DNA from 3 places in the Caballeronia sp. LZ008 genome. Region 2 is predicted to be linked to each of the others. Evidence: predicted binding sites of a transcription regulator. Region 2 holds the regulator's gene; each other region holds the start of a gene.
The links. Region 2 encodes LexA, which represses DNA repair genes until DNA is damaged. Its sites were predicted from a motif close to ACTGTATNNNNATACAGT; they were not measured.

Region 1: a site for LexA is predicted at 1,874-1,891, ahead of recA (recombinase RecA). Genes of this name have one in related genera too.
Region 3: a site for LexA is predicted at 1,667-1,684, ahead of QCE49_RS20930 (putative DNA modification/repair radical SAM protein). Genes of this name have one in related genera too.

Annotation. Positions count from the first base shown of each region.
Region 1 covers NZ_JARUXK010000001.1:441,302-446,052, forward strand. The annotation lists gene QCE49_RS02120 (sensor histidine kinase) at 1-976, opposite strand, end outside; gene QCE49_RS02125 (response regulator transcription factor) at 982-1,710, opposite strand; gene recA (recombinase RecA) at 1,993-3,063, shown strand; gene recX (recombination regulator RecX) at 3,083-4,030, shown strand; gene QCE49_RS02140 (DUF2889 domain-containing protein) at 4,143-4,751, shown strand, end outside.
Region 2 covers NZ_JARUXK010000001.1:1,274,733-1,279,483, forward strand. The annotation lists gene nodI (nodulation factor ABC transporter ATP-binding protein NodI) at 1-594, opposite strand, end outside; gene QCE49_RS06045 (universal stress protein) at 908-1,417, shown strand; gene QCE49_RS06050 (DUF2939 domain-containing protein) at 1,453-2,052, opposite strand; gene QCE49_RS06055 (hypothetical protein) at 2,152-2,478, opposite strand; gene lexA (transcriptional repressor LexA) at 2,676-3,353, opposite strand; gene QCE49_RS06065 (sulfate ABC transporter substrate-binding protein) at 3,612-4,634, shown strand; gene cysT (sulfate ABC transporter permease subunit CysT) at 4,725-4,751, shown strand, end outside.
Region 3 covers NZ_JARUXK010000003.1:393,261-398,011, forward strand. The annotation lists gene QCE49_RS20910 (aldose 1-epimerase) at 1-321, shown strand, start outside; gene QCE49_RS20915 (hypothetical protein) at 332-631, opposite strand; gene QCE49_RS20920 (hypothetical protein) at 940-1,254, opposite strand; gene QCE49_RS20925 (hypothetical protein) at 1,362-1,583, opposite strand; gene QCE49_RS20930 (putative DNA modification/repair radical SAM protein) at 1,697-2,908, shown strand; gene QCE49_RS20935 (UdgX family uracil-DNA binding protein) at 2,908-4,329, shown strand; gene QCE49_RS20940 (SDR family NAD(P)-dependent oxidoreductase) at 4,335-4,751, opposite strand, start outside.

The DNA.
Region 1 (4,751 bases), 830 kb from region 2:
AGCGCTGCACTTCCGTCGAGACGTCCTGGCGCATCGCGAGTTCCGCCTGCATGCGCAGGCCCGCGAGCGGCGTTTTCATCTGATGCGCGGCATCGGCGATGAAGCGCTTCTGGAACTCCATGTTCTGTTCGAGGCGCGTGAGCAGGTCGTTGAACGACGCGACGAGCGGCGCGATCTCCGGCGGCGCGCTGCCGGCCTGCAGCGGCGACAGATCGTCGGGGCGGCGCGCGCGGATGTTCGACTGCAGCGCGTGCAGCGGCGCGAGCCCGCGCGAAAGCCCGAACCATACGAGGATGATCGCGAGCGGCAGGATCACGAACTGCGGCAGGATCACGCCCTTGATGATGTCGTTGGCGAGCTGGCTGCGCTTGTCGAGGGTCTCCGCAACCTGCACGAGCACCGGCTGTGCGCTGTGCGGATCGCGCCCGGGCGCGAGGCCGGGCAGATCGACCGTCGTGTATGCGACGCGGATATCGTTGCCGCGCAGCACATCGTCGCGAAACTCGACGATGCCCGGCTGCGGACGATCGTCGTCGTGCGGCAAGGGCATGTCGCGATCGCCGCCGACGAGTTCGCCGCGCGTGCCGAGCACCTGGAAAAACACGCTGTCGACGTTATCGGCGCGCAGGAAATCGCGCGTCGCGTCGGGCAGACGGAGTTCCGCGACGCCGTTTACCGGCTGAATCTGGCGCGCGAGCACGTAGGCGTCGGCTTCGAGCGCGCGGTCGAACGGCCCGTTCGCGATCGATTTCGCGACCAGATACGTCACCGCGATGCTCATCGGCCAGAGCAGCAGCAGCGGCGCCAGCATCCAGTCGAGAATCTCGCCGAAGAGCGAGCGTGGATGCGTTTCGGCGTCGGGCTCGAGCTCGTCGGGCGGCGCGAACGGATTCGCGTAGCGCGCGTCGCGCAGCGCGTCGGAGTCGTCGTTCGCTTGTGCGTTTCGCTGAGTTTCGTGGGAAACGGGCGACGCCATGCGGCCTACTTATAGTGATGGCTGGCGGACTCGCCGGCGTGCGGCCCGCCCGCGCCGTTCGTCGTGGCGGCCGCTTTCTCCAGCGTGTAACCGAGACCGCGTACCGTGATGATCTTCGCGCCGCTCGGCTCGATCTTCTTCCGTAGCCGATGCACGTAGACCTCGATCGCGTTATTGCTGACTTCCTCGCCCCACTCGCACAGGTGATTGACGAGCTGCTCCTTCGATACGAGCCGGCCGGTTCGCTGCAGCAGCACTTCGAGCACGCCGAGTTCGCGCGCCGAAAGATCGATGACCTGATCGCCGATGGTCGCAATGCGCCCGATCTGATCGAAGGCGAGCGAGCCGTGCCGGACGACGGTCGGACCGCCGCCCGCGCCGCGGCGCGTGAGCGCACGGACGCGCGCTTCGAGTTCGTTGAGCGCGAAGGGCTTCGCCATGTAATCGTCCGCGCCGAGATCGAGACCTTTCACGCGCTCGTCGACGGAATCGGCGGCGGTGAGGATCAGCACGGGCATCTGCGAATTGCGCGCGCGCAGGCGGCGCAGCACCTCGAGACCGGGCATCAGCGGCAGGCCGAGATCGAGGATCAGCAGGTCGAAAGTTTGCAGGGAAAGGGCGGTGTCCGCTTCGACGCCATGCTTCACATGGTCGACGGCGTATCCCGATTGGCGGAGTGATCGGACGAGCCCGTCCGCGAGTATGCTGTCGTCTTCGGCAATGAGGATTCGCATCGTCGTGTGCGCCTTTGTACGCCATGCATGCGCGATCAAGCGCATCGGCATTGCCGGCACCGTGTGTCGCCCGGCGCGGCGGTCTCCAGGTGTTCGTGGTTCTTGCGTGCTTGGGCGACGTGGAAAAAAAGCTGCGCCACGCCGCGACAGGCTTGCAAAAACCACTGTTTTTTTATACAGTGTCTGCGTGAGTGGGAAGGGCGGTTTCGTATGCTCGATCGAGCGGCGAAAAACCCCGTGAACACTGCCTCAGACGCCGTTCATCATAGCAAAGGACGATTCATGGAAGAAAGCAAGAAAGGCCCCGCTGGCATGACTGCGGAGAAGAGCAAGGCCCTGGCCGCCGCGCTCTCGCAGATCGAAAAGCAATTCGGCAAAGGGTCGATCATGCGGCTCGGCGCAGGTGAGGCGGTCGAAGACATTCAAGTGGTTTCCACCGGTTCGCTCGGGCTGGACATCGCGCTCGGCGTCGGCGGCTTGCCGCGCGGTCGTGTCGTGGAAATCTACGGTCCGGAGTCGTCGGGTAAAACCACGCTCACGCTGCAGGTGATCGCGGAGATGCAGAAGCTCGGCGGCACGGCGGCGTTCATCGACGCGGAACACGCGCTCGACGTGCAGTACGCCGGCAAGCTCGGCGTGAACGTGCCCGAACTGCTGATCTCGCAGCCGGACACGGGCGAGCAGGCGCTCGAAATCGCGGACGCGCTGGTGCGCTCCGGCTCCATCGACATGATCGTGATCGACTCGGTCGCGGCGCTCGTGCCGAAGGCGGAAATCGAAGGCGAAATGGGCGACTCGCTGCCGGGTCTGCAAGCGCGTCTGATGTCGCAGGCGCTGCGCAAGCTCACCGGCACGATCAAGCGCACGAACTGCCTCGTCATCTTCATCAACCAGATCCGCATGAAGATCGGCGTGATGTTCGGCAACCCGGAAACCACCACGGGCGGCAACGCGCTCAAGTTCTACTCGTCGGTGCGTCTGGATATCCGCCGTATCGGTTCGATCAAGAAGAACGACGAAGTCATCGGCAACGAGACGCGCGTGAAGGTTGTGAAGAACAAGGTCTCGCCGCCGTTCCGCGAAGCCATCTTCGACATTCTTTATGGCGAAGGCATTTCGCGTCAGGGTGAAATCATCGATCTGGGCGTGCAGGCGAAGCTGGTCGACAAGGCGGGGGCCTGGTACAGCTACAACGGCGATCGCATCGGTCAGGGCAAGGACAACGCGCGGGAATTCCTGCGCGAAAATCCGGACATCGCGCGCGAGATCGAGAACAAGATCCGCGAATCGCTGGGCGTCGCTGCATTGGGCGAAGCTGTCGTCGCAAGCGCCGCAGCGGCCGACGACGAGTAAGCATCGAGCCTGAAGGAAGATGCAGACGCGCCGGCTCGGATCCAAGGCAGACCCGGCGGATAACGGAACCGGCGACGATTCCGATTCCGTCGATCGCTACGAGCGAAGCAGCGAGCGGCGCGGTGCATCGTCGAAGTCAGGCGGCTTCAGGCGCAGCAACAAGGAACGCGCCGGCGCGAAGTCATTCGCGTCGGCGCATCGCGTTTTCGAGCCTGTTAAAAGGGATGAAAGCAGCGTAGACGCGAATGATCGCGCGGCCCGCCTGGAACAAGCTCGCGCCTTACTGAAGCAGGCGACAGCGCAGCCGAAGGCGCCTCCCGCCGATCGCAGCCCGCCGTCCGCTAACCCGCCGGACCCATTCGAAGACGCCGATCCATTCGAGCCCTTCGAACAATGCGTGCCTTCCGAGCCATCGCCAGCCGTTTCCGGCGAAACGGTTTATAGCCGCTCCAGCCAGCGCACCCGCAAGACATCGGCAAACGAAGTCAACAATCCCAAACGTCCGCAACGCTCGTTGAAGGGCCGCGCGCTCGCGTTCCTGTCGCGTCGCGAGTACAGCCGCGCGGAGTTGTCGCGCAAGCTGCGTCCGTACGTCGAAGAAGCCGCTCCGCTCGAATCCCTGTTGGACAGTCTCGAGCGCGATGGCTGGCTGTCGAACGAGCGCTTCGTCGAGAGCGTCGTGCATCGGCGGGCGTCGCGCATGGGCGGCAGCAGGATCATCAGCGAGCTGAAGCGGCATGCCGTCGGCGAAACGCTCATCAGCGAAACCGCCGACAAGCTCGCGCAGTCCGAAACCGCGCGCGCCAGGGCGGTGTGGGAAAAGAAATACGGCGTGCCGCCGGAGACGCCCGCCGAGCGCGCCAAGCAGGCGCGCTTTCTGGCTGCGCGCGGTTTTTCGAGCGGTACGATCGGCAAGATATTGAAGGGCGGTGACGAAGATTGGAGCGAGGAAATCGTCGACGACTGAGCGCCCGTTCGGCTTGATCCGCACGCGCGTTCCATTCGTCAGGCACATGCCCGGCTCGAAATACCCGATATGCTAAAATTCCACGGTTTTCCCCGTACCGGCTCACTCCAGCATGCCTCTCTCGCCTCCCGCTCCCCGACAATTGCGTCATAGCCGCGCGATTCGAGTGGAAGCGTTCGAACGCGACGACGGCCTGTGGGATATCGAAGCCTGTCTAACCGATGAGAAGCCGCGCGACTTCCAGCTCGCGACGGGCGTCCGGCCGCACGGCCTGCCGATCCATGAACTCTGGCTGCGCATCACCATCGATCGCACACTCAGCATCGTCGACGTCGAAGCGTCGTCCGACTGGGCGCCGTATGGCGGTTTGTGCGCCGAGTCCAATGCGGTCTATCGCAAGCTCATCGGGCTCAATCTCCTCCAGAATTTTCGCCGCGAAGCCAACACGCTGCTGCGCGGCACTGCCGGCTGCACGCATCTCACCGAGTTGTGCGGGGTCTTGCCGACCGCAGCCATTCAGGCATTCGCGGGCGACGTCTGGAAGATCGAGGACGGCAATCCATTCAAGCAAGCCGACGCCAACGCGCAGCGCGACGAGCCGCCGTTTCAGCTCGGCCGATGCCACGCGCTGCGTTTCGACGGACCCGCGGTCAGGGAACACTACCCGCGCTGGTTCGGCCACGCCCCCGGCGAACCATCCAGATCCGGAACAACGGTGCAA
Region 2 (4,751 bases):
CAGCGAGCGCAGACGCTCCCAGATCAGATGCCGCGCTTGCGGATCGAGCCCGGTGGTCGGTTCGTCCATCACGAGCACATCGGGATCGTTGACGAGCGCGCGCGCGAGCGTGAGACGCCGCTTCATGCCGCCCGACAACTCGCCGACGCGCGCATCGGCCTTGCTCTCCAGCCGCGCGAACTCCAGGAGCGACGGTACGAGCGCATCCATGCGCGCGCCCGTCAGGCCGAAGTAGCGGCCGAACACCGTCAGATTTTCGCGGACAGTGAAATCGGGATCGAGATTGTCGAACTGCGGCACGACGCCCACGCGCTCGCGGGCGAATCGGGCGCGCGCGGGCACCGGCTCGCCGACGAGACGGATCGCGCCGCTATCGGGCGAAGTGATGCCGAGCAGCATCTTGAGCGTCGTCGTCTTGCCCGCGCCGTTCGGTCCGAGCAGTCCGAAGCATTCGCCGGGCCGCACATCGAACGACAGGCCGTCGACGACCGTGCGCTCGCCGTAGTGCTTCCTTACTTCGCTGAATTCGATGGCGGGTGCGCGGTTTCCATCGGCGTCGCGTGTAGCGCTTTGTTGCAAAGTTTGATCAGTCATGCATCTGTGCGCAGGGAAAGCCGGATGAGGGAAATCCAGCGGGCTAGTGTAATCCATTGCACCAAGGCGGCGCTTGGCGTGCAACCGCATGCTGCGCGGGCGTGTCAAACCCGTGCGGGGCGCGTCGAACCGGTTCCGGCCGAAAGTGCCAGAGGCTTGTCCGTCGACGTTTTTGTGGTTCTGGCACGGTGCGAGCTAGCGTGTTCGCGCCGGTAAGCGTTTTCCAGCGTTGTCTCCCATGGGACGACGCACGATGATGAATCAACGCCGCGGGCAAGTCGCGCTCAACGGCACGTTGGCCAGGGAGGTCAAGATGGAGAGCTACCGAAAAATCCTGCTGTGCTACGACGGCTCCAGAGAAGGCCGCAAGGCACTGCGTCAGGGCGCCAATCTCGCGCTCGACCTGAATGCGGAGACGCATGTGCTCGCGGTGGTGGATATGCGCTCGAGCATCGCGCAGAGCGCCGGACTGCTAACCGACATGGCCTGCGGACGCTTCGAAGAGGCCGCGCGCGACATCCTGCAAGAGGGCGTCGAATGGCTGCGCGAGCGTGGCCTTCAGGCACAGGGACATTTCGCGTTCGGCCATCCGATCGACGAAATCGCGGCGCTCGCCGACAGCCTTCAGGTCGATCTCGTCGTCGTCGGGCATCGCTGCCGCAGCGGCCTCGCGCGCTGGTGGATGGGCGCGGGCAACACGCCGCTGCTGGATCGCGTGAAGTGCAGCATCCTGGTTGCCGTCTGTCAGGCCGGTGAATCGGCCGAAGCGGAAGACGAAGCGGCGTACGCGGCGAAGCCCGTCAAGGCCGAAGCCGGGGCGTGATGCGGTGCGAAGCGTGAACCGCGACGCTTGACGCGTCAACCGTTGAGATCGACCGCGACGAGCTTCCACGACACGAGCCCGTTGCGGTGGAAGATCGCGGAGTATCGCGCATCGCCGGCGCCGTGTTGATACGTGACGACGAACGTGTTCAGGCTTCGATAACCCGCCGTCGTCTGCGGTGGTTCTTTCGGCGGCTGCCGTGCGGCCGTGACGCCGGACGCGGGCGCATTCCCCGCATTCGCTGGTGCGCCGTCGCCAGCTTGCGGCGGACGCTCGCCCGGATCGCCGCGCGGCGGGATGCCGTTCAGAATCGCCGCGACGCCGTCCGGTGTGGCATACGAATCCACCAGCGGACCGACGAGCGCCGCGCCGATCATTGCACCGATGATCGCAAGCGGATTCCCGCTCTTTTGAATATCCACGCGACGCGTGAGCAGCGCCGCGATCTGGTCCTTGAGGCTCGCGCGCAGCGCCGGAAAATCGACGTATTCGTTGACGGTTTGCGCGTCGCGCGCATCGGCCGCGCGCTTCACGCGATCGAGTGCGATGTAAGGCGATGCGTAAACGAAACCGAGCGCCGCGACGATAACCAGGACGACGAGCGTAACGACAATAGAACGGGTAGTGCGGGACATGCTTGGGCCAAGCCTCTTGCAAAACGTGAATTACCGATTGACCGCGCGGGCGCCGGTTAAATCCCGTGAATTCACGTCGTGCGTGCGATGGCGTTCCATTCAGGCGAGGATTCCGCCGGCCAGCCCGGCATTTTCCTCGGCGATGCAGCGGTCGATCATGCGCGAAACCTCGTCGATCTTGCCCACCAGAATCACGCGCGATTGCCCGCGATACACGCGCACTGGCGCGCGCTGCTCGGCCTCGGCGTGCACCGTGCTGTTGAGGGAAACGCGAGCGAAGGCCGGCTGACGGGACGGCAACGCGGGCATTTCGTTGAAGAGATCGGGCGTGGCTTCGGCGCGCGGCATGCCGCAGGCGATCAGCGTGCGCAGATGGCGCAGGCGGCCGAATTGACGGAAGGGCAGCAGACGGGCAAAACGTTCCATGATGACTCTCCAGACGATAGGACGCACCGCGGCGCACCGCGCGCGGTGGCCGTCATGCTTGTTGTGTTGTGAGACGCCTGAATCAGGTGTCGAAAGCGGTTGGTGAGGCTATCTTGCGATGTCAATGAGACATTTCGTGTCTCGGTGCGAAAGTAATGTGCTTCGACTTTCGTGCCTTGCCCGTTCGCGGGCCAACATCAGAACTCGCCGGAGCGGATCAGCCCGACGGCAATGCCTTCAAGCGCGAAATCGCCGCTGCCGGCGCGCACGAAGATGTTTTCATACTCGGGGTTTTCGGCGATGAGTTCGACGCCGTCCGCGCGCCGTTTCCAGCGCTTGACCGTGACGTCGTCGCCAAGACGCGCGACGACGATCTGTCCGTCTTTCGCTTCGTTGCGCTTTTGCACGGCGAGAAGATCGCCGTCGAGAATGCCTGCGTCGCGCATCGAGAGGCCGCGCACCTTCAACAGATAGTCCGGCTTGCTGGAAAAGAGCGCGGGGTCGCACGCATAGTGCTGCGAGATGTGCTCTTGCGCGAGGATAGGACTCCCCGCCGCGACCCGGCCGACGAGCGGCAGAGACAATTGCATGATGCTCTGATGCGGCAGCGTGAACTGATGCGGCAGCTCCTCGGACCGATCGATGCGAGATGCATCGCCGAGCAGCCGGATGCCGCGCGACGAACCCGCCGCCAGCTCGATGACGCCCTTGCGGGCCAGCGCCCTGAGGTGCTCCTCGGCGGAATTGGCCGAACTGAAGCCGAGCTCCGCCGCGATCTCGGCGCGCGTGGGCGGAAAGCCCGTGCGGTCGATCGCGCGCTGGATGAGTTCGAACACCTGCTGCTGCCGCGCGGTAAGTTTTGATGTTTTGGTCACTGGCTCGAGCCCCTGATGCACTGTATGAATGGACAGGTGACTGTATTTTTATACAGTATTTGGCGCTTTTCAAGCTTTACTTTAAGTTCGCGGCCACGAAGCCTCCGCACCGTCGGATCGCGCCCGCCGGCGCTTCTTCCATCCAGGAATATCGTTCTTAGCAGTTTTACGTATAAAAAAGTGAATAACGATTATTTTCAATCATATAGAGGCCTCGTTAGACTGATTCCGTCAATTCGATAAGACGGAGAACGGGGAATGCAAAGCATCAACACGGGATTGCGACGGCTTCTTGCTGCGGCGACGCTCGGCGCGGCGGGTTTGATCATGACGGCGCCGGCGCAGGCGGATACGTCGTTTCTGAACGTTTCCTACGACCCGACCCGCGAGCTGTATCAGGACTTCAATCAGGCTTTCGCGAAAAAGTGGAAGGCGGAGACGGGCGAGACCGTAACCTTCAAGCAGTCGCATGGCGGGTCGGGCGGCCAGGCGCGCGCGGTCATCGACGGACTGCAGGCGGACGTCGTTACGCTCGCGCTCGCTTATGACATCGACGCGCTCGCGGGCAAGGGACTCGTCGGCGCGGACTGGCAGAAGCGCCTGCCGGACAACGCATCGCCGTACACGTCGACGATCGTGTTTCTCGTGCGCAAGGGCAATCCGAAGCACATCAAGGACTGGGACGATCTGACGAAGCCGGGCGTGTCGATCGTCACGCCGAATCCGAAGACATCGGGCGGCGCGCGCTGGAACTATCTCGCGGCGTGGGCGTACGCGCAGCACAAGCCGGGCGGCAACGAGCAGACCGCCAAGGAGTTCGTGACGAAGCTCTACAAGAACGCCGGCGTGCTGGATTCCGGCGCGCGCGGCGCGACGACGAGCTTCGTGCAGCGCGGCCAGGGCGACGTGCTCATCGCGTGGGAAAACGAGGCGTTCCTGTCGCTGAAGGAATTCGGTCCGGACAAGTTCGAGATCGTCGTGCCGTCCGTGAGCATTCTGGCGGAGCCGCCGGTCGCGGTGGTCGACAAGGTCGTCGACAAACACGGCACGCGCAAGCTCGCCGAAGCGTATCTCAAGTATCTGTATAGCGACGAAGGGCAGCAGATCGCCGCGCGCAATTTCTATCGGCCGCGTTCGGACAAGGTGCCCGCCGATCTGACGAAGCAGTTTCCGAAGCTGAAGCTCTATACCATCGACGACACCTTCGGCGGCTGGACCAAGGCGCAGAAGACGCATTTCGCGGATGGCGGCGTGTTCGATTCGATCTATCAGCCGCAATAAGCGTCAACCGGCGACGCGGCGCGTTCAAGACGCCGCGCGCCCGAAGCAGCAACGCGCGCCCACCCCGCGCGCAAAAAGGATGATTCAAGGATGACGACTCTCACATTCAGGAAACCG
Region 3 (4,751 bases), on a different contig from region 2:
TGCGTCGATGCGATGGCGTCGCAAGAAGGCATGTCCGCCGATGCCTTCGATCTCGACAACAACTTCGCCGGTTGGTCGCGCACGGCGACGATCGCGTGGCCCGACGAACGCCGCGCGGTCACGCTCAGCGCGCAAGCGCCGTTCGATGCCCTCGTGGTGTATGCACCGAAGTCGCATCCCGATTTGCTCTGCGTTGAACCGGTGAGCAACGTGGCGGACTGGGTCAATCTCGATGTCGACCGCGCCGCGAAGGGCGGCGCGGTGCTGGAACCGGGCGAGTCGGTCAGCGCGACATTCGCCTGGACGACTCACACGGAATAAGGCGTCGCGCCTACTGACCGAAGAAAACGTTGCAGTTCGCCGGGCTGCAGTCGCTATCGCGATGTCCGCTCGCGGAGGCGGGCTTCATGCCGCCGTACGCGGAGTCGCCGCCGGAGGCTTGTTGCGGCGTCGCGGCGGTTTGCGTCTGAGATTCATCGGGCATGGCCTGCGACATGTACATCGGGCGCATCGTCTGGACGAGTTGCTGCGCATCGGCGGGCATGCCTTGCGCGTGCGCGACACCGATTCCTGACACGACCGTGCATGCTGCCATCATCGCGAGAAATTTCGGGTTGATCTTTGCCTTCATGTTCCAGCTCCTTGAAACGAATGCACAAGCAGCCGGGAACGCGAGTCTCGGACTCCTTGCCGCTTTGCCGATGGACGGATGAATGGATCGAGCGCGGGCTCGCTTCGTCCGACGCGACAAATGACGACGCACCGGGCGCGACGAATGGCGCTCGGGGATTACCTTACGGCGATGGGAAGGCGCGAGAAATCCCTATCTGGCAGGGATACCTTGGTGGGGATAGGCGTGCGGGTTTAAAGAAGAAGCACGAAAAACGCGCCCGGACTTGCGAAAGTCCGGGCGCGCCGAAATGCGGAAACTCAATACGTTTATTCCGACTTGCCGGAGGTGCCGCTCGACATGTTCGATCCCGAGCTGCCCTTCTTGTGCATCTTGCTGCTGCCCTTGGACGAATCCATCGTGTTCGAGCCCGATGCGCCCGACGTCGAGCCGGTTACACCGTTGCTGTTCGGCGTGCCCATTCCGGTGCCGCCCTGACCGGCCCCGTTGCCGCCCGCGGTGCCGCCACCCGCGCCTGCGCCACCCGCGCCGCCGGCACCGCCGCCCGCGCCTTGCGCGAATGCCGCGCCCGACAAGCCCAGAATCATGGCCGACACAATCAAACTTCTCTTGGCGTTCTTCATGGTTTCCTCCCGTTGATCAACGATCTCGATGCGCGCCGCCTTGCGCAAAGCTGCGGCGTCGCAGATTACATTGCGCAATCACCGTGCCGCGGGAAGAAATCGAATTGTCATGCAGTCGCCTCGTCACACCACTCGATGGCCCACGCCCGCGCGCAATGGACGGCATCCGACTCGCTCGCGAACGCATCCAGCTCGCCGGATTCGAATACTTCCGCATGCGCGGTGCGCTCGTCCGCCGGACGCGTGATGCGTGCGTGCGCGTAGTAGCTGCCGTCTTCGTCGTGATGGGCGGTGCAGTCGATGTGAAACGTCTTGTAGTCGAATCGCATGAAAGGCTCCGAAAGAGATTGCGAGGGCAGGCGCGAAGCGTGCGATGCCGTGATTACCTTTGACTCCGCGCCTCTCGTGAGGTACTGTATAAACATACAGTACCATAATCAAGATGGATCTCTCCGAAAAGCTCGAAATTCTCGCCGACGCCGCCAAATACGACGCGTCGTGTGCGAGCGGCGGCGCGCCCAAACGCGAGTCGCGCGGCATCGATGGCCTCGGCGCGAGCACCGGCTCCGGCATCTGCCACAGCTTCACGCCCGACGGGCGCTGCGTCTCGCTGCTCAAGATTTTGCTGACGAACTTTTGTCTGTACGACTGCCGGTACTGCATCAATCGCCGGTCCAGTAACGTGCCGCGTGCGCGCTTCACGCCGGAAGAAGTTGTTACGCTCACGCTGGATTTCTACCGTCGCAATTACATCGACGGGTTGTTTCTCAGTTCCGGAGTGATTCGTTCGTCGAACTACACGATGGAGCAGCTCGTCCTCGTCGCGAAATTGCTGCGTGAGAAGCACGGATTTCGCGGCTACATCCATCTGAAGACGATTCCCGATGCCGATCCCGAACTCATCGCGCAAGCGGGACGCTATGCCGACCGTCTGAGCGTGAACATCGAATTGCCGACGGAAATCAGCCTCGAGCGGCTCGCGCCGGAAAAGAGCGGCCGCACGATCAAGCTGGCGATGGGCAACATCCGCGTCTCGCGCGAGGAATCGGAAGCGGAGCCGCGCGCGCCGAAGTTCGCGCCGGCGGGGCAGAGCACGCAGATGATCGTCGGCGCCGATGAAACCGACGACCGCACGATCCTCGGCACCGCCGAAACGCTGTACGGCTCTTATCAGCTAAAGCGCGTGTATTACTCGGCGTTCAGCCCGATTCCTGACAGCCCCTCGGGCGTGCCGTCGAAAGCGCCGCCGCTCTTGCGCGAGCATCGGCTGTATCAGGCGGATTTTCTGATGCGCGGCTACGGTTTCGCCGCCGCCGAACTGCTCGGCGATGCCGGCAATCTTCCGCTCGATGTCGATCCGAAACTCGCGTGGGCGCTTGCTCATCGCGAGCGCTTTCCCGTCGATCTGAACGCCGCGCCCGCGCGCATGATCGCGCGCGTGCCGGGCATCGGCATGCGCAACGCGAAGCGCATCGTGGAGTTGCGGCGCGAGCGGCGCGTGCGCTATCACGATCTCGTGCGGCTGCGCTGCGGCATGGACAAGGTGAAGCCGTTCGTCGTCACGGCGGATTACCGGCCGCCGCTCGACGAAGCGCCTTCGGACAGTCTGCGGCGCGCGCTCGCGACCGGCCCGGTGCAGCTCTCGCTGATCTGATGCACGTCATCGCCATCGACGACGAATTCGACGGCTGGCGCGTCGCCGCGCTCGATGCGCTCGCGCAAAAGCTCCCGCCCGAATCGATCGACTGGCGTACGGCTCAGGCGGAGCCGGCGTTGTTCAACGAGTCGGCGCGATCGGCGAAAGCGGCGAAGGCAGCGGATGCGCCGCCTATCCGCGTGTCGCGCGAACTCGCATCGCTGCTGAAAGACGCCGCGCATTTTCGCGACGCGCGCCGCTGGAGCATTTTATATCGCGTGCTGTGGCGCTGGGCGCAGGGCGACCGCTCGGTGGCATCGCCCGCCGATGAAGACGGCGCGCGCCTCTACAAGATGGCGAAGGCGGTGCGCCGCGCGCAGCACGACATGATCGCGTATGTGCGCTTCCGGCAGCGCGACGCGTCGCTCGGCGCGCCGGAATTCGTCGCGTGGTACGAGCCGGATCACGACGTGCTCGCGTGGGGCGCGGAGCATTTCGCCGCGCGCATGGGACGCTCGACGTGGCTCATCGCAACGCCCGACGGCGCCGCGATGTTCGACGGCGAGCGCCTGCAACTGGAGCGCGGCCGCGCGCTGGCGTCGGATCATGCGGCGGTCTTGCCGGATGCCGCCGAAGCGCTCTGGATGACCTACTACCGCAGCATCTTCAATCCGGCGCGACTGAACGAATCCGCGCTCGAACAGCATATGCCGGTACGTTTCTGGAAAGGGCTGCCGGAAGGCGCACTGATCCCGAAGCTCGTCAGCGATGCGCGCGGCGGCGCGCGACGCGTCGCGCAGGCGCAAAACGTCGGCGCGCTCGGCGGCAAGGCGGTTCAGGTCGATGCGCTCGCAGCGCAGCCGGAGCGGGACGCGCCCACATCGCTCGATACTTGCCGCCGCTGCGATCTGTGGCGCAACGCGACGCAGGCAGTGCACGGCGCCGGTCCGTCCGATGCGCGCATCATGCTGCTCGGCGAACAGCCCGGCGATCAGGAGGATCTGAAGGGCGAGCCGTTCGTCGGACCGGCCGGGCAGCTGCTTCAGGACGCGATGCAGCGTGCCGGCGTCGTGCGCGAGCACGTCTATCTGACCAATGCGGTGAAGCACTTCAAATGGGAGCCGCGCGGCAAGCGCCGTCTGCACAAGACGCCCGCGCAGCAGGAGGTCGAAGCCTGTTCGTACTGGCTCGAACAGGAACTGCACGACGTCGGCGCGAAGGTGATCGTCACGCTCGGCGCGACCGCGTTGGCCGCGCTTTTCGGACGGCGCGCGACGCTTTCGGCGCATGTCGGGCGCGTCGTGCCGTATCGGGACAAGCTGGTCGTCGCGACGTATCACCCGTCCTACGCGCTGCGCCAGAACGACGAAGCCGCGCGCGAAAAAACCGTCGCGGCTATCGTTGCGGCGCTGGAGCTGGCGTCGTCGTTGAAGGCCTAGCGCGCTCAGAACGCCGCGCGCACGACGCCGCCATCCGCGCGCAACGCCGCGCCGTTCGTCGCCGATGAAAGCTCCGAGCACACGTACGCCACCATGCTGCCGATTTCCTCGGGCGTGATGAAGCGCTTGAGAATCGACGTGGGCCGCGCTTCTTCGAAGAACTGCTTCTCGAATTCGCCGAAGCTCTTGCCGCCCGACAGTTTCTCGACGAACTCGGTGACGCCTTCGGAACTCGTCGGCCCCGGCAGCACCGAATTGACGGTCACGCCGGTGCCCGCGCAGGTTTCCGCGAGGCCGCGCGCGAGCGAAATCTGCGCCGATTTGGTCACGCCGTAATGAATCATCTCGACGGGAATCTGAATGCCGCTCTCGCTGCTGATGAACACGACGCGGCCCCAGTTCTTCTCCTTCATCTTCGGCAG